2 regions of the Janibacter sp. CX7 genome follow, and region 1 is predicted to be linked to the other one. Evidence: riboswitches for the same ligand, from Rfam matches in the RefSeq annotation. Region 1 holds a riboswitch; the other holds the start of a gene.

Region 1 (8,304 bases):
CGGCGCTGACGACGATGGCGTCACCCACGTCACGGGGCCGGTCGCTCGCGAGCGCTGCGTACGCGAGCGTGTCCGTCCACTCGCCCTTGCTGAAGAGGTCCTGCCGGTGGGTGGCCTCGTGCCGCATGCCGAGGCGCTCGCACAGCGCGGCCGAGGCGAGGTTGCGGGCATCGAGCTCGGCGACGACGCGGTGCACGCCGTGGTGGTCGAAGGCATGGTCGAGGACCGCTGCAGCGGCCTCCGTCGCGAAGCCCTGCCCGGCGACGTCGGGGCGGAAGGACCATCCGACCTCGCAGGTGGCGCCGGTCGCGTCCCTCGCCCACACGGCGACGTCGCCGACGACCCGCCCCTCGTGCTCGACGACGAGTGCCAGCGCCCGCCTCGGTCCGTCGAGGCCGGTCCGCTCGACGCGCTCGGCGATGCGCTCCCGGGCGACCGCCGGGGTCCACGGTGGCTCGAGCAGGTGACGCGCCACCTGCGGGTCGCCGTAGTACGCGAGGCTGGCGTCGAGATCGTCGTGGGTGTAGGGCCGCAGGAGCAGCCGCTCCGTGATGATCGGCAGCAACGGGGCGGGGCCGATCATGCCGGGTCGAGGACGAACCACACGTCCGGACCGTCGACGACCTCGTGCACGTCGACGACCCGACCGTCGACGGTGCGCGTGGCCTGACGGCGGGGGGTCACCCCCTTCGCCCGCATGACGTCGTACTCGTCGGCGACGCGCAGGACGGACCACGGGCGCTCCTGCGTGCCGTCTCCCGTGGCGAGCACGCTCGAGACCGACAGCGTGTGCAGGGTGGCTTCGCGCTGGGCAGCGGCGTCGTCACCCAGCGCCTCGTGGGCTGCGGCGAGCAGGAGGTGGGCCGAGGGGTTGAGGGCGGCACCGGGCATCTTGGCCCGGACCGCGTCGAGCGCCTCGCGGTGTCGGCCGGCCTCGAGCAGCGGGACGGCCTCGCGCAGGTCGACGTCGGGGTCGAAGCCGGCCGACGACCGGACTGCGTGACGCAACGCGGCCAGGTTGTCCGGTGTCTGCTCGCTCAGGTACCTCGTCACGAGCTCTCGCAGGCTCTCGGCGTGGGCTTCGCTCATCGTGGCTCCTCGGGTGGTCCTGCTCCGACCGTATCCGTCGCGGTGGGCGCTGACGCGGCCCGGCCCACTCCCCCTTCGTCCCAGCGCCACGCACCGACGCACACCTGCCTCTCAGGGGACCTGCCTACGCTGGCCGGGTGACCAGCGCCGCCCAGCCCTCTGGCCTGCCCGAGCTCTCCGACGCGTCCCTGCGCCAGTTCGCGCAGATCCGCGAGGACTTCACCCGGATGATGCTCGGCTACCGCTTCGGCATGGAGCAGGTGGCCACGCGGCTGGAGATCCTGCGCGAGGAGTTCGCCGAGCTGCACCTCGACAACCCGATCGAGCACATCTCCACGCGGGTCAAGAGCCCCGAGTCGATCCTCGAGAAGGCGGCCCGCCAGGAGGTCCCGCTCGAGATCCCGGCGCTGCGCGAGCACATCACCGACATCGCCGGCGTGCGCGTCATCTGCTCCTTCGTCGCCGACGTCTACCGGCTGATGGCGGCGCTCACCGAGCAGGCGGACATCTCCGTGCGCGTGGTCAAGGACTACATCGCCAACCCCAAGCCCAACGGCTACCGGTCGCTGCACGTCATCCTCGAGATCCCGGTCTTCCTCTCGTCGGGGCCCGTCCAGGTGCCGGTGGAGGTGCAGTTCCGCACCGTGGCCATGGACTTCTGGGCGAGCACGGAGCACAAGATCTTCTACAAGTACGAGGGTGACGTGCCCGCCCACCTGCGCCAGCGGATCACCGACGCGGCCGCCACGGCGGCCCGGATGGACGAGGAGATGGCCCAGCTGCACCGGGCCGTCCACGGCACCGACTGAGGCCCCGGCCGGCCGGTCGCACGCCCCGCTCTACGCCCCGTCGACGACGCCGGCACGGCAGGCGCGCCCGGGTCCAGAAAAATCTCCACAGGGCCGTTACCAAACCGTGTCCCGATGCCCTACTCTTCTTTCGACCCCACACTGCGGGGTCACCACCAGGTCGCCGAGTCCTGCCAGCCGGGTGGTCCCTGAACGCCACGGCAGGAGCGGGGGACCCATTTTTTCGGCCCCAGTGCCTCGGGGTGAAGTCCACGCGGTCGCACGACCGGTGGGCGGGATGCTCATCTCCATCCCAACCCGACAGCTAACTCCGCAGGCGGAGGAGAGACCATGTCGATGTTCTACGCCGGGCGCCACCGCGCCCCGAGCACGAAGACCCCCCAGCGCACCGGCGCCAGCCTGGTGGCCGTCGCCGCCGTCGGCCTCGGTACCGCCGCCGCCACGGCGCCCGCCGCGAGCGCGGCACCCGCCACCGTGAGCGCCCCGTCCGCCGCCTCCGTCTCGTCGGCGTCGTCCGCGACGTCGACCGCGAGCTTCTCGGGCCTCGTCCGTCGCGGCGCCCGCGGCTACGTCGTCAGGCAGATCCAGTGGCGCACCGGCGCCAGCGCCGACGGCGTCTTCGGGCCCCTGACGGAGTCCGCGGTCAAGCGCTACCAGCGCCGCAACGGCCTCGTCGCCGATGGCATCGTCGGCCCCCGCACCGGCACCAAGATGGGCCTGAGCTCGAGCCGCACCACGACGACCACCTCGCGCACCACGACGCGCACGGTCGCCGGCTCCTCGCTCCTGTCGACCGCCGCCAGCCTCGTCGGCGTGCCCTACCGCTACGGCGGCACGACGACCTCCGGCTTCGACTGCTCGGGCTTCACGCAGTACGTCTTCGCCCGCCACGGCAAGAGCCTGCCGCGCACCGCCGAGGCGCAGCGCCAGGCCGCGACCCGCGTCTCCTCCCCGCAGGCCGGTGACCTCGTCTTCTTCGGCGCCCCGGCGTACCACGTCGCGATCTACGCCGGCAACGGCATGATCTACGACGCCGGCAGCAGCCCGCGCGCCGTCACCAAGCGCTCGCTGTGGACCAGCGCCGTCTCCTACGGGCGCTTCTGAGCCGCACCCGAGCGCACGACGCTCGACCCGAAGGGGAGGTCCCGACCACGCGTCGGGACCTCCCCTTCGTCCTGTGGCTGGGGGGGGGTCACGACAGCTCTCATTGCCTTGTGCGCCAAGGGCTCTGACACCCCGCGTTACCAATTCGTGACCATATGACCTATGGTCGACCCCGGTCCCGGCACATCGCCGGGACGCCGTCCGCAGGTGCCGAGTCCTACCACTGCGACGGTTCCCCTGGTTTACCGGTAGGAGCGGAGGACCCACGTCTTCATGGTCGTCACGACCTTGGGGTGAAGTCCTCGGACCCGGCTCGCCGGGTCGTGGGCGGGGTGGTCTCCACCCCAACCCGACAGCTAACTCCGCAGGCTCGAGGAGACACACCATGAGCAGCACCTACACCGCCCGTCACGCGGCGACCCGCACCCGCTCCGCCGCCCACCGGGCCGGCGCGGGCGTCCTCGCCGCCACGGCCCTTGGCCTCGGCGCGTCGATGATGACCGCCACGAGCGCCTCCGCCAACGGCGGACCCACGACCCCGGTCGAGCAGACCTCGACCAGCACCGCGAGCGCCCCGAGCGCGTCGACCGGCAGCTTCACCGACATCGTCCGCGAGGGCGACAGCGGCAGCGTCGTCGAGCAGATCCAGGACAAGGTCGGCGTCACCGCCGACGGCGCCTTCGGCCCGGAGACCACCGCGGCCGTCACCGAGTGGCAGGCCGACGAGGGCCTGGCGGCCGACGGCGTCGTCGGCCCCGAGACCGGCTCGGCCATGGGCCTGACCGGCGGCTCGACCTCGTCCGCCCCGAGCGCCTCCACCGAGAGCACCGGCTCGACCGTCGAGGTCGCGCAGGCGAGCACGGGCGCGAGCTCGTCGATCGTCGACACCGCCCGCGGCTACGTCGGCTCGCCCTACGTCATGGGTGGCGAGGACCCGTCCGGCTTCGACTGCTCCGGCTTCGTCCAGTACGTCTACAAGCAGTCGACCGGCAAGGACCTGCCGCGCACGACGAGCGAGCAGCAGGCGGCGGCCACCCCGGTCTCCGACCCGCAGCCCGGCGACATCGTCTTCTTCGGCAACCCCGCCTACCACAACGGGATCTACGCCGGCGACGGCAAGATCATCGACGCGGGCAACTCGAGCACCGGTGTCACCGAGCGCGACATCTGGACCGACGACGTGTCCTACGGCCGCTTCTGAGCGACCACCGCGGGCCGCTTCCGAGCGGCTCGCACGACAAGGCCCCGACCGCTACGGTCGGGGCCTTGTCGTGCTCGGGTGCCGAAGGCGCGTGAGACACTGGCCCTTTCTACACGTGTAGTCGCCCCAGGAGGTCATCCGTGCCCGCCACCCACGCCACCGGCGAAGCCCTCGAGCTCACCGACCGCGACCTGCTCCCCCTTCGTCCCTGGCGTCGGGCGCAGGAGGACCCGCAGCATCCCTCCTTCAGCCACGTCGTCGACGGCGACTGGCAGACCATCACCGCCGGAGAGCACCTCGAGAGCCTCGTTGCGACGGTCCGGGGACTCGTCGCAAGCGGCGTCGCCGCCGGTGACCGTGTGGTGCTCATGGCCGACACCCGCTATGAGTGGCTGCTGCTCGACGAGGCGATCTGGAACGCCGGGGCCGGCACCGTCCCCGTCTACCCGTCGTCGTCGCGCAGCCAGCTCGAGTGGATCGTCCGCGACTCCGGCGCGCGGGTCCTGCTCGTCGAGACGCCGGCGATGGCACAGCTGGCCACCGGTCTCGACGTCGAGGTCCTCGTCATCGACGACGGCGCCCTCGCCACCCTCGCCGAGCGCGGTCAGACCGTGGCCGAGGATGAGGTGCACGCGCGCCGGGACGCAGTGACCTTCGACGGCCTCGCCGGGATCGTCTACACCTCCGGCACCACCGGTCGGCCGAAGGGGGTCGTCCTCACCCACCGGCACCTCGCCGCCGAGGTCGCGGGCTGCCTGGCACACCCGATCGGCGAGGTCGGGGCGCCCGGCCGCCGCATCCTGATGTTCCTGCCGATGGCGCACGTGCTCGCCCGCTCCGTCGCCTACATCGCCGCGCAGTCCGGCGCCACGGTCGGCTTCTGGTCCGACTTCTCGACGATCGTCGAGAAGTTCGGCTCCTTCCGTCCGCACATGGTCGTCGGCGTACCCCGGGTCTTCGAAAAGGTGCACGCCGGCATCCGCGCCAAGGCGGCCGGGCGCCGCGTCTCCGCCGCCGTCTTCGCGAAGGGGGAGCAGGTCGCCATCGACTGGAGCCGGGCCGTGGGCGACGACCCGCGCCCGGGCCGCCCCGGGCTGCGGCTGCGGGTGCTGCACGCGGTCTTCGACCGGCTGCTCTACGCCAAGGTCCGCGCGGCCCTCGGCGGGGAGACGATGTACGAGATCAGCGGCGGCGGGGCGCTCGGCGAGCGCCTCGGCCACTTCTTCCGCGGCGTCGGCGTGCCGATCCACGAGGGCTACGGCCTGACCGAGACCTGCGCGGCGATCACCGTCAACGGGCCCGGCCAGCAGCGTGTCGGCACCGTCGGCCGGCCGCTGCCGGGCAACGAGGTGCGCATCGGCGAGGACGGGGCGATCGAAGTCCGCGGCGCCGTCGTCACCGACGAATACTGGGGCAACGACGAGGCGACGCGGTCGTCGATCGTCGACGGCTGGTTCGCCACCGGTGACCTCGGCTCGCTCGACGACGAGGGCTATCTGACGATCACCGGCCGGGCCAAGGAGATCATCGTGACCGCGGGCGGCAAGAACGTCGTGCCCGGTCCGCTCGAGGACGTGCTGCGCTCCCACCCGCTCGTCTCCCAGGCGATGGTCGTCGGCGAGGGACGGCCCTTCGTCGCAGCGCTCATCACGCTCGACCCGGAGACGGAGCGCCCCGCCGACCCGCAGGCCGAGCTGCAGGGCGTCGTCGACGAGGCCAACGAGCTGGTCTCCAAGGCCGAGGGGATCAAGAAGTTCGTCGTCCTCGACGACGACTTCACCGAGGAGTCGGGCGAGATGACCGCGACGCAGAAGCTCAGGCGCCACGTCATCGAGACCCAGCGCGCCGAGGCGATCGAGGGGCTCTACGCGAAGCGCTGAGTCGGGGCCCGGACGGGCCCCGCCAAGGCCGCTCAGCTGCTCGCCGGCACCGCCGTGAGCACGACGTTGTCGCGGTAGTGCTGCTCCCCGTCGATCGTCATCACCGGGCCGCCGCAGGTGACGAGGGCGAGCTGGCGGGGGCCGTCGACCGCGAAGATCGAGCGGGGCAAGGACACCTTGGAGTAGCTCTGCAGGCTCGTCGTGACGAAGGTCGACCGACGACCCGCACCGTCGGTGACGTGGACCAGCGCTCCCGGACGGGCGTCACTGAGCCGCGCGAGAGCGCCCGGCGTCCCCGACAGGTCGACGTGCCCCGCGAGCAGGGTCGTGCCCGCGCCCGCGTCGAGCGGGGCGGACCACACGTCGCGACCGACCCGCCACGGCTCCCGCGGGATGTCGAGGGACCCGCCGCTGAACTTCACCCCGTCGAGGCTGGCGTAGATCCCGAGCGAGGGCACGTAGAGGCGCTCGGGCCCCATCCGGTCGGGCGACATGACCAGGCCCTCGCTCGCGCTCGTCGAGGTGCTGGCCGAGGCGCTGGAGGACGAGGTCGAGTCGTCCGGGATCGGGGCGACGGTCGCCGTGCGGGTCGGGTCCGGGGTCGGCGATGCCACCGCGAAGGTGTGGCTGGGGACCGGCGCCGCCGCGGGCTCCTCCCCTCCCGCGAGCGACCACCAGACGAGCCCGGCACCCCCGACGACGAGGGCGAGCGCGAGCAGCAGCAGGGCGAGTCGTCTCAGGGTGCTGCCGCCGGATCAGTCCGCGCGACGGGCGCGCACGGCGACACCGATGCCGCTGAGGAGCAGCAGGCCACCACCGACGAGGCCCAGGGTGTTGGGTCCGGCGACGTCGGGGACACCGGCGTTGATCGTGCGCGCCTGGGTGCGGTCCGCCGCGTCCGAGCCGTCGGTGCCGAAGTAGGTCTCGCACGCGATGCCGTCGTTGTCGGCGTCGAGGCGGTGGGGGTCCATGGCCGGGCCACCGTGGAGGGTGAAGAAGGTCTGCGCCTCCCTCTGGGAGGAGAAGTCGGGGCAGTCCTTGTCAGCGGTCGTGACGGAGGGTGCGGCCGACGAGGCCGACACGGTGACGGATGACCGGCTCGGCGCGGCGGCGGGGGCCTTTGCGGCGGGGACCTTGGCAGCCGGCACCTTGGCCGCCGGCACCTTGGCCGCCGGAGCCTTGGTAGCCGGCACCTTGGCCGCCGGAGCCTTGGCCGCGGGGACCTTGGCCGCCGGCGCAGCAGGAGCAGCTGCCGGGGCAGCCGCCTGGGGCGCAGCAGCCGGGGCGGCCACCTGCGGGGCAGCGGCCGGAGCGGCCTGGGGCGCCACGACCGGTGCCGCCTGCTGGGCGTCCGCCGCCGAGGCCTTCTCGGCAGCGGCGGGGACGGAGCCGTCGGTCTCGCTGTCCTGGGCCGGGGCGTCGTCCGCCGTGTCGGGCGCAACCGCCCCGCACGAGGCGTCGAGGAGCGTGTTGACCGGGGTCGCCCCGTCGGTCCACGCGGCCCGGGCCCAGTCGCGCCCCTCCACGGTCGCGGACGGGTCGGGCTCACCCGCGATCAGCGCGACGGCCATGACGGACGCGTCGCCGCCCTTCGTCACCTCGGACGCCGGCGCGATGACGGCCGTGACGTCGGCGTCGCCGTCGGCCGCCGAGAGCCCGCGAGCGGTGAGCGCCTCGCGCACCGAGCTGACGAGCGCGGCGTCGACGCCCTCGGCGCTCGTCACGGCGAAGGTCGTGCCCGCGTCGCACAGGGTGCTCGGCACGGCGGCCGTCGCCGGTGTGGCGAAGGTCAGCGCGAGGCCTCCCGACATGACGAGTCCGGCGATGGTGGTCCTGGCAATGGTGGTGCGCACGTCTGCTCTCCCCATGACGAAACGGCGAAGGCGCTCCCCCACGGGCGCGCCGATGGTCGGAAGATATACCCACCCGGGCCGGGCGGGAAGCCCCCTTCGCAAGGTGCTGGCTGACGGTGGCTGCTGGCAGGGTGGGGCCATGGGCGAAGCGGACAACGAGCACGGCCACCGGCACGACGGGGACGCGAAGCATTTCGACGACACGGCCGCGACCTGGGACGACGACCCCGACAAGGTGCGCCAGTCGAATGAGGTGGCGGCGGCGATCGCGGGGCGGGTCCCCCTTCGTCCGCGGCTGCGGCTGCTCGACTACGGCGCCGGCACCGCCCTCGTGACCACGGCGCTGCTGCCGCGCCTGCCGGAGGTCG
Region 2 (8,304 bases), 500 kb from region 1:
CGCCTCGATGGCCGGCCTGCCGCCGCTCGTCGGCTTCGTCGCCAAGGAGTCGGCGCTCACCGCCGTCATCGAGTCCGCCCACGGCCCCCTGTCGACGACCACCGGCTGGCTGGCCGTCGCCGGCCTCGTCACCGGGTCCGTGCTCACGGTCGCCTACTCCGCGCGGTTCGTCTGGGGTGCCTTCGCGACGAAGGGGGCGACCGGCGCCGCCCCGAGCCCCACCCCCTTCGCCGCACCCCACGCGCTGCTCATCGCGCCGGTCCTGCTGTCGCTCACGACCCTGGCGTCCGGCTTCTTCGGTGACCTGCTCACCGAGCTCTTCCACCCCTACACCGAGACGCTGCCGGGCGCCGAGCCCGAGCACCTCGCGCTGTGGCACGGCCTCACCCCGGCCCTCGGGCTGACCGTCGTGGCCATCGTCGCCGGCCTCCTGCTCTTCGTGGGGCGGGCCCCCTTCGCCCGGGTCCAGGCCGCGCTGCCCGAGGTGGTCAACGCCGAGCGCGTCTACCAGCGCTTCATGAAGGCCCTCGACCGCTTCGCCGTCGAGGTCACCGCCCTCGCCCAGGGCGGCTCGCTGCCGACCTACCTCGGCACGATCTTCCTCGTCGTCATCCTCCTGCCGGGCGTCGTCGCCGCCACCGCCCTGCCCGGCACCGAGGTGCGGCTGTGGGACACCTTCAGCCAGGCGGCCGTCGGGCTCTTCGTCATCGCCGCGGCGATCCTCGCCGTGCGCGGCCGCAACCGCCTCCAGTCGGTGATGTTCGTCGGCCTCACCGGCTACGGGCTCGCGCTGCTCTTCCACCTGCACGGGGCGCCCGACCTCGCCCTGACCCAGGTGCTCGTCGAGACCTTCTCCCTCGTGCTCTTCGTCCTCGTGCTGCGCATGCTCCCGCAGGACTTCCGCCGCCGTCCCCGCTCCGGCCGCCGCTCGCGCCGCCGGCTGTGGCGCCTCGCCCTCGCCGGGACCATGGGCGCGGCGATCTCCACCCTCACGGTCGTCGCGGCCAATGCCCGCATCCACGAGCCGATCAGCAAGGCCTTCCCCGAGCAGGCCTACGACTTCGGCCACGGACAAAATGTCGTCAACGTGACCCTCGTCGACATCCGCGCCTGGGACACCCTCGGCGAGATCTCGGTCCTCGTCGCGGCCGCGACCGGCATCGCCAGCCTGGTCTTCGTGCGCACCCAGGACGTCGAGCGCTCGTGGACCCGCCGGCGCAACCAGGGCCCGGTCACCGCGTCGATCCCCCGCGAGCGCCGCTCGGTCATCCTCGAGACCGCCACCCGGCTGGTCTTCCACGTGATGATCGCGCTCTCGCTCTACCTCCTCTTCTCCGGGCACAACCAGCCCGGCGGTGGCTTCGCCGGTGGCCTCGTCCTCGGTCTGGCGCTGCTCGTGCGCTACCTCGCCGGCGGTCGCGCCGAGCTCGACCGCGCCGCCCCGGTGAGCGCCGGTCTCGTCCTCGGGGCCGGTCTGGCCGTCGCGGCGATCTCCGCGCTCGCGCCGCTCGCCTTCGGCGGCACCGTCCTGCAGTCGGCGGTCGTCGAGTTCGACGTCCCCGTCTGGGGCCACGTCAAGCTCGTCACCGCGATGTTCTTCGACATCGGCGTCTACCTCATCGTCATCGGGCTCGCGCTCGACGTCGTCCGCTCGCTCGGTGCGGGTGTCGACAAGCAGGCCGAAGAGGACGGGGCCATCGCATGAACGCCGTCGCCCCCAACCTCAGCCTCGTCGTCGTCGCCGGCTTCCTCATCGCGACCGGCGTCTACCTGCTCCTCGAGCGAGCGCTCACCCGCCTGCTCCTCGGCATCGTCCTCGCGTCCAACGGCGTCGCCACGCTCTACCTCGTCGTCTCCGGACCGGCGAAGGGAGCCCCCTTCGTCGGTGCACGACCGGCCGACGAGATGAGCGACGCGCTCCCCCAGGCGATGGTGCTCACCGCGATCGTCATCGCCCTGGCCTCGGTCGGCTTCGTCCTCTCCCTCGCCTACCGCCAGTGGCGGATCACCGGCAGCGACGACGTCCCCGACGACGCCGAGGACGAGCTGATCAAGCGCCTCGCCGACCGCGACGAGGTCTCCAGCACCTACGACGACGACACCCAGTCCACGACCGAGGCCGAAGAGGAGGACGCGACCGCATGACCGTGGCCAACCTCCTGCCCATGCCGGTGCTGCTGCCGCTGCTCGGCGCCGCCCTCACCCTCGTCGCGCGCCGCCACCCCCGCGCGCAGGTCGCCATCAGCATCGCCGTGCTCGCCGCCAGCCTCGCCGTCGCCGCCACCCTCATGTGGTCCACCCACCACGACGGACCCATCGCGCTGTGGCTCGGGGCGTGGTCCGAGCCCTTGGGCATCGCGCTCGTCGCCGATCGGCTCTCGGCCCTGATGCTGCTCATCAGCTCCTTCGTCATCCTCGTCGTGCTCGTCTTCGCCATCGGGCAGGGCGTCGCCGACGGCGACGAGGACTCGCCGCTCGCGATCTACTTCCCGACCTATCTCGTGCTCTCGGCCGGCGTGTCCAATGCCTTCCTCGCCGGCGACCTGTTCAACCTCTTCGTCAGCTTCGAGATGCTGCTCTTCGCGAGCTTCGTCCTGCTGACCCTCGGCGGCAGCGGCACCCGGATCCGGGCGGGCACGACCTACGTCATCGTCTCGATGGTCTCCTCCTTCCTCTTCCTGTCGGCGATCGCCGGGGTCTACGCCGCGACCGGCACGGTCAACCTGGCGCAGCTCTCCCTTCGACTGCCCGAGATCGACCCGACGGTCTCGCTGGCGCTGCAGCTGATGCTCCTCACCGTCTTCGGCATCAAGGCAGCCGTCTTCCCGATGTCGGCCTGGCTGCCCGACTCCTACCCGTCGGCGCCGGTGCCCGTGTCGGCCGTCTTCGCCGGACTGCTCACCAAGGTCGGCGTCTACGCGATCGTGCGCACCCAGTTCCTGCTCTTCCCCGAGTCACCGCTGCACCACCTGATCATGGGGGCCGGCCTGCTGACGATGATCATCGGCATCCTCGGGGCAGTCGCCCAGCCGGGGATCAAGCGGATGCTCTCCTTCACCCTCGTCAGCCACATCGGCTACATGCTCTTCGGCATCGGGCTGGCGAGCGAGTCCGGGGTGTCGGCGGCGATCTTCTACATCGCCCACCACATCACCGTGCAGACCGCGCTCTTCCTCATCTCCGGCCTCATCGAGCGGGTGGGCGGCTCGACGGTCATCGACCGCCTCGGCGGGCTCGCCGCGAGCACCCCGGTGCTCGCCGCCCTCTTCTTCGTCCCGGCGATGAACCTCGCCGGCATCCCGCCCTTCTCCGGCTTCGTCGGCAAGGTCGGCCTGCTGCAGGCCGGCACCCAGGACGGCAGCATCATCGCTTGGACGCTCGTCGTCGGCTCGGTCGTCACCTCGCTGCTCACCCTCTACGCCGTGGCCAAGACGTGGAGCGCCGCCTTCTGGCGGCCGCGCGCGGTCGAGGGCCAGGACCAGACCTTCGAGATGCCGACGCTCACCCCGAGCTTCGGGCGGCTGAGCGACGCCATCGGCGCCGCCGTCGCGGCCCAGCGCCCCTCGACCCCGATCGCCCCGCCGCCGGCGGTGACCCAGGTCGAGCGGCCGATGCCGCCGCTCATGCTGGGCGCGGCCGCCGCGGTCGTCGCCTTCAGCCTGGGCCTCTCGCTCTTCGCCGGCCCGCTCTTCACCTACACCGACGCGGCGGCCCGGCAGATGCTCTCCAGCGATGCCTACGTCCGCGCCGTCCTGCCCGAGGAGGCGCCGTGAGCGACACCGCCATCGACACGACCCCGGCGACCCGTCGGCGCGGCGGCTTCCAGCCCCGGGCGATCATCGGCCTGGCCGTCGTGTGGGTCCTGCTCTGGGACCGCATCACCCTGGGCAACATCATCAACGGCCTGATCATCGGCGCGGTCGTCACGCAGATCTTCCCGCTGCCCTCGATCCAGTACTTCGGCCGGATCCACCCGTGGCGCCTCCTGCTGCTCATCGGGCGCTTCCTCGTCGACCTCGTGAGCGCCGCGGTCCAGATCGCCGGCGCCACCCTGAGCCGCCGCCCCAGCCAGGGTGGCTCGATCGTCGAGGTCCGGATGCGCACGCACTCGGAGTTCTACATGACGATCGTCTCCGCGCTCGTCTCCCTCGTGCCCGGGTCGATCGTCGTCGAGGCCCGACGCGGCGCCAACGTCCTCTACGTCCATGGCTTCCACGTCACCACGCCGGAGGGCATGGAGGAGCTGCGACGAGACGTCCTGGCCGTCGAGACCCGGGTCGTGCGGGCCATCGGCACCCCCGAGGAGATCTCGATCTGCACGCAGGAGGTCGCATGAGCATCATCCTGTCGATCGGACTCGGGCTACTCTTCGCCGCCGCCGGCCTGGTCCTCGTGCGCATCGCGCGGGGTCCGACCAACCTCGACCGCGCCCTGAGCCTCGACGTGGTCATCGTCATCGTCATCGGCATCATGGCGACGCAGATCGTGCGCAGCGGTGACGCCGGGACGCTGCCGATCCTCGTCGTCTTCAGCCTCACCGGATTCGTCGGGTCGGTCTCGGTCGCCCGCTTCATGGCCCGCAAGGACGATGCCTCGTGAGCTGGGCACAGATCCTCGACCTCGCCGGGGCGATCAGCCTGCTCCTCGGTGCCACGCTGGCCCTCGTCGGCGCGATCGGCTTGGTGCGCCTGCCCGACCTCTTCGCCCGCATGCACGCCGCCACCAAGCCACAGACCCTGGGTCTGCTGCTCATCCTGCTCGGCCTGGCGCTCACGGTGCGCACCTGGGCCTCGGTCGCCACGCTGCTCATCGTCCTCGGCGCCCAGGCCCTCACCGCGCCCGTCACCGCGCACATGCTCGGCCGCGCCGGCTATCGCACCGGCGTCACCGAGGACGACCTGCTCCACCACGACGAGCTCGGCGCCGCCTACCGACGGATGCAGGAGCAGGACCGGCAGCGCGAGCAGTCCTGACGACATGACGCAGGGGGCGAAGGGAGCGGCTGCTCCCTTCGCCCCCTGTCGGGTCGGCGCTCAGACCCGGCCGTAGCCGGAGACGCCGTCGAAGATCGGACGGATCGAGATCGACGAGCCGGTGCGCGGCGAGTCGATCATCATGCCGTCGCCGACGTAGATGCCGACGTGCCACGACGGGGAGCCGAAGAAGACCAGGTCGCCGGGCTGCGGGTTGGACACCGGGGTGGCGGCGGCCTGCTGGGCGGTGGTCACGCGCGGGATGGACTTGCCGGCCTTGGCGAAGACGTACTGCGTGAAGCCGGAGCAGTCGAAGCCCGCGGGGGTCGAGCCGCCGTAGACGTAGGGGGTGCCGATGTACTGCTTGGCGATCGCGATGACGCCACCGGAGGTCGGGGCCGGCGCGGAGGGAGCCTGCGTCGGCTCGGGGGTGCTGGCCGGGGCCGGCGTGGTCGCGGGGGCCTGACGCTCCTGCGAGCGGCTGGCGGCGGCCTCCTCCGAGCGCTGCTCCTCCTGGGCCTCACGGGCCTGCTCGGCGCGGCGGGCCTCGGCGGCCTGCTCCTGCTCGCGCTGACGCTCGGCGGCGGCCTCCTGGCGGGCCTGCTCGCGCTCGGCGCGCATGCGCAGCTGGTAGGGGGTCGGGCCGGTCGGCTTGGCGACGGGCTCGACCTCGATCTGACCGAAGTCGGCGCTCGTGGCCTTGGCCGTGGCGGTCGTGCTCGGGGCCGTGACGGCGGCGGCAGCCGGGGCGGCCGGCGCGGCGGCGGCCGCGGGCGTGGCGTCGGCCTGCTCGACGGCGGGGGCGGCCTGGGCGGGGATGGCGATCGCGGCGACGAGGCCACCGGAGGCGGCGAGGACGGCCGAGCCCTTGGCCAGCGGGGTGCCGGTCTGGCTGATGACGGTGCCGATCTCGGCGAGGGGGTTGTAACGCTCAGGAGCGCGGTGGCGCCCGACGGAGTGAGACACGATGAATACCTCTGTCCCGCCTGCGAGGTCAGCTGTCGGGTTCGGGCGAGAGGTGCGGCCCGGTCCCGCGGCTCCGGACCGACCTAGCGGTCCGCGTGCCGTGGGACTTCACCCCGAGGAGCATCCGCGATGCCCCATGAGTGGGTCCCCCGCTCCTGCCATGCGGTGAAGTGCAGCAGCCGTCGGTGCGGTGGCAGGACAAGGCGTCCGCGAGACGGATCCGCCCAGGGGAGGCGGACTCAGGAACCGTACCCGCTGATCACGAAAATGTCACACCGCGGTCACGGACTGCGCTCAGGAGGCGGACGCCGGCTCGACGAAGACGTGCATGGCGACGTCGCGCGGCAGCGAGACGGCGTCGCTGGCGGCGCCGTCGCGGGCGACGACCACCCGGTCCTCCTCGGGGGTGACGAGCACGATCTCGCCGGGGCGCAGCCGCGCCTCGGTGAGCAGCTCGAGCGCCTCGTGGTCGACCTGCGCGGGCTCGCCGATGCGGCGCACCCGGAAGGTCCCGGTCAGGCCCTCGTCGACGATGTCGGTCAGGCTGCTCAGGCCCTCGAGGTAGTCGTCGGCGGGCGCCTCGTCACCACCGGCGAGCAGCTCCTCGAGGCCGGGGATCGGCGTGCCGTAGGGCGACTCGCGGTGCTCGGGCAGCATGGCGAGGATCTTGCGCTCGACCCGCTCGCTCATGACGTGCTCCCAGCGGCAGGCCTCGTCGTGGACGTGCTCCCACTCCAGCCCGATGACGTCGGCGAGCAGTCGCTCGGCGAGCCGGTGCTTGCGCATCACCCGGGTCGCGAGCAGACGACCCTCGTCGGAGAGCACGAGGCGCCGGTCGTCGCCGAGGCTGACCAGCCCGTCCCGCTCCATGCGCGCGATCGTCTGCGAGACGGTCGGGCCGGAGTGGCCCAGCCGCTCGGCGATGCGGGCCCGCATGGGAGGGATGTCCTCCTCCTCGAGCTCGAAGATCGTGCGGAGGTACATCTCCGTGGTGTCGATGAGATCCTTCACGGCACCATCATGCCTTGCCCGCGCGAGCGCGGTCCGCCCGCGATACCCACACGCTCGTCCACGCCAGCCCGGTGAGGCCGGCGACCCCGAGGACGACCGCGGCGGCCGGCAGCGAGACGAGGGCGGTGACGGCGCTCAGCCCGAGCGATCCGCCGGCGTGGCCCACCTCGCCCATGAGCCGCCAGGCGCCGAGGAACTGCGCCCGGTCGCGGGTCGGTGCCGCGTCCGCCCCGAGCGTCATGACGATGCCGGACCCCAGACCGTTGCCCAGGGACATCACGAGGGCCACGGCGAGCAGCTCCCCCTTCGTCCCCGCGAGGGGCAGGGCGAGGAAGGCGGCGGAGACCACCGACAGCAGCACCGCGACGACCCAGACCCGGCCGAGCCGGTCCATGACCCAGCCACCCGGGTAGACGAGGAGCAGCTCGGCGACGCCGGCCGCGGCGAAGATCTGCGAGGAGTCGACGCCGTCGAGGCCGATGTGCACGGCCCACAGCGGCAGGATCACCAGACGCGACTGCCGCAGGGCCGAGATGACGGTGACGCCGATGCCCTGCGTGAGCAGCAGCCGCGCGTGCCGCCGGATGACGGCGAAGACCCCCGCGTGGTGGTCCTCGGCCCGGGCGCGCTCGTGGTCGCCGGTGAGGTCGGGCGCGGTGAGCACGGTGACCACGGAGCCGACGGCGAGGACGACGGCCACCCCGTAGGCCCCCTGCAGGCCGAAGGGGGCGATCGCCACCGAGCCGACGACGGGCCCGAGGAGCAGCCCCGCGCGCATCGCACCGCCGAGCAGGGACATGCCGCGGGCGAGCAGGTACTGCGGCAGCACGTCGATCATGTAGCCCTGCCGGGCGAGGAAGAAGGCCGAGGAGGCCAGCCCGGAGACGAGCAGGGCGAGCGCCATGAGCCACAGCGAGGGGGCCCACCCGGCGACGGCGAGCGCGACGATGTCGAGCAGGCCGGCGCGCACGAGGGTGGCCCGCTCGCCGATGCGGGCGACGAGGGCGCCGGCGGGCAGCACCCCGACGAGCTGCCCGATGCCCGTGAGCGAGACGACGAAGGCCGCCAGGCCCAGGCTCGCGCCGAGCTCGTCGGCCCGCAGGGCCGCGATCGGGACGACGGCTCCGCTCGCGGCGGCGGACAGGAAGGTGGGCCCGAAGGCGGGTACGGCGATGCGCCTCCAGCCGAAGGCCTCGCTCGTACTCATCCCCCTCATCCTCTCCCGGGGCACCGTCGCTAGGTTGGGGTGGTGCACACCACAGCCGAGACGACGACCGTTGCCCCGCTGCACGTCGGCCCGCCGGGGACCGGCAACGGCGGCTGGGTCTGCGGTCTGCTCACCGAACGACTCGAC

The links. Region 1 has a riboswitch for cyclic di-AMP ahead of NMQ01_RS15345 (C40 family peptidase). Riboswitches for the same ligand answer to the same signal wherever they lie in the genome.
Region 2: another riboswitch for cyclic di-AMP. It lies ahead of NMQ01_RS01945 (C40 family peptidase); the one in region 1 lies ahead of NMQ01_RS15345 (C40 family peptidase).

Annotation. Positions count from the first base shown of each region.
Region 1 is NZ_CP101464.1:3,104,750-3,113,053, forward strand. It holds gene NMQ01_RS16015 (GNAT family N-acetyltransferase) at 1-583, opposite strand, end outside; gene NMQ01_RS15325 (DUF4919 domain-containing protein) at 580-1,089, opposite strand; gene NMQ01_RS15330 (GTP pyrophosphokinase family protein) at 1,227-1,898, shown strand; cyclic di-AMP (ydaO/yuaA leader) riboswitch at 2,050-2,232, shown strand; gene NMQ01_RS15925 (NlpC/P60 family protein) at 2,229-3,002, shown strand; cyclic di-AMP (ydaO/yuaA leader) riboswitch at 3,201-3,387, shown strand; gene NMQ01_RS15345 (C40 family peptidase) at 3,388-4,203, shown strand; gene NMQ01_RS15350 (long-chain fatty acid--CoA ligase) at 4,344-6,083, shown strand; gene NMQ01_RS15355 (class F sortase) at 6,116-6,697, opposite strand; gene NMQ01_RS15360 (excalibur calcium-binding domain-containing protein) at 6,839-7,936, opposite strand; gene NMQ01_RS15365 (class I SAM-dependent methyltransferase) at 8,076-8,304, shown strand, end outside.
Region 2 is NZ_CP101464.1:379,841-388,144, reverse strand. It holds gene NMQ01_RS01975 (Na+/H+ antiporter subunit A) at 1-1,705, shown strand, start outside; gene NMQ01_RS01970 (Na(+)/H(+) antiporter subunit C) at 1,702-2,145, shown strand; gene NMQ01_RS01965 (Na+/H+ antiporter subunit D) at 2,142-3,773, shown strand; gene NMQ01_RS01960 (Na+/H+ antiporter subunit E) at 3,770-4,336, shown strand; gene NMQ01_RS01955 (monovalent cation/H+ antiporter complex subunit F) at 4,333-4,599, shown strand; gene mnhG (monovalent cation/H(+) antiporter subunit G) at 4,596-4,973, shown strand; gene NMQ01_RS01945 (C40 family peptidase) at 5,034-5,939, opposite strand; cyclic di-AMP (ydaO/yuaA leader) riboswitch at 5,942-6,117, opposite strand; gene NMQ01_RS01940 (metal-dependent transcriptional regulator) at 6,234-6,950, opposite strand; gene NMQ01_RS01935 (MFS transporter) at 6,958-8,157, opposite strand; gene NMQ01_RS01930 (hypothetical protein) at 8,200-8,304, shown strand, end outside.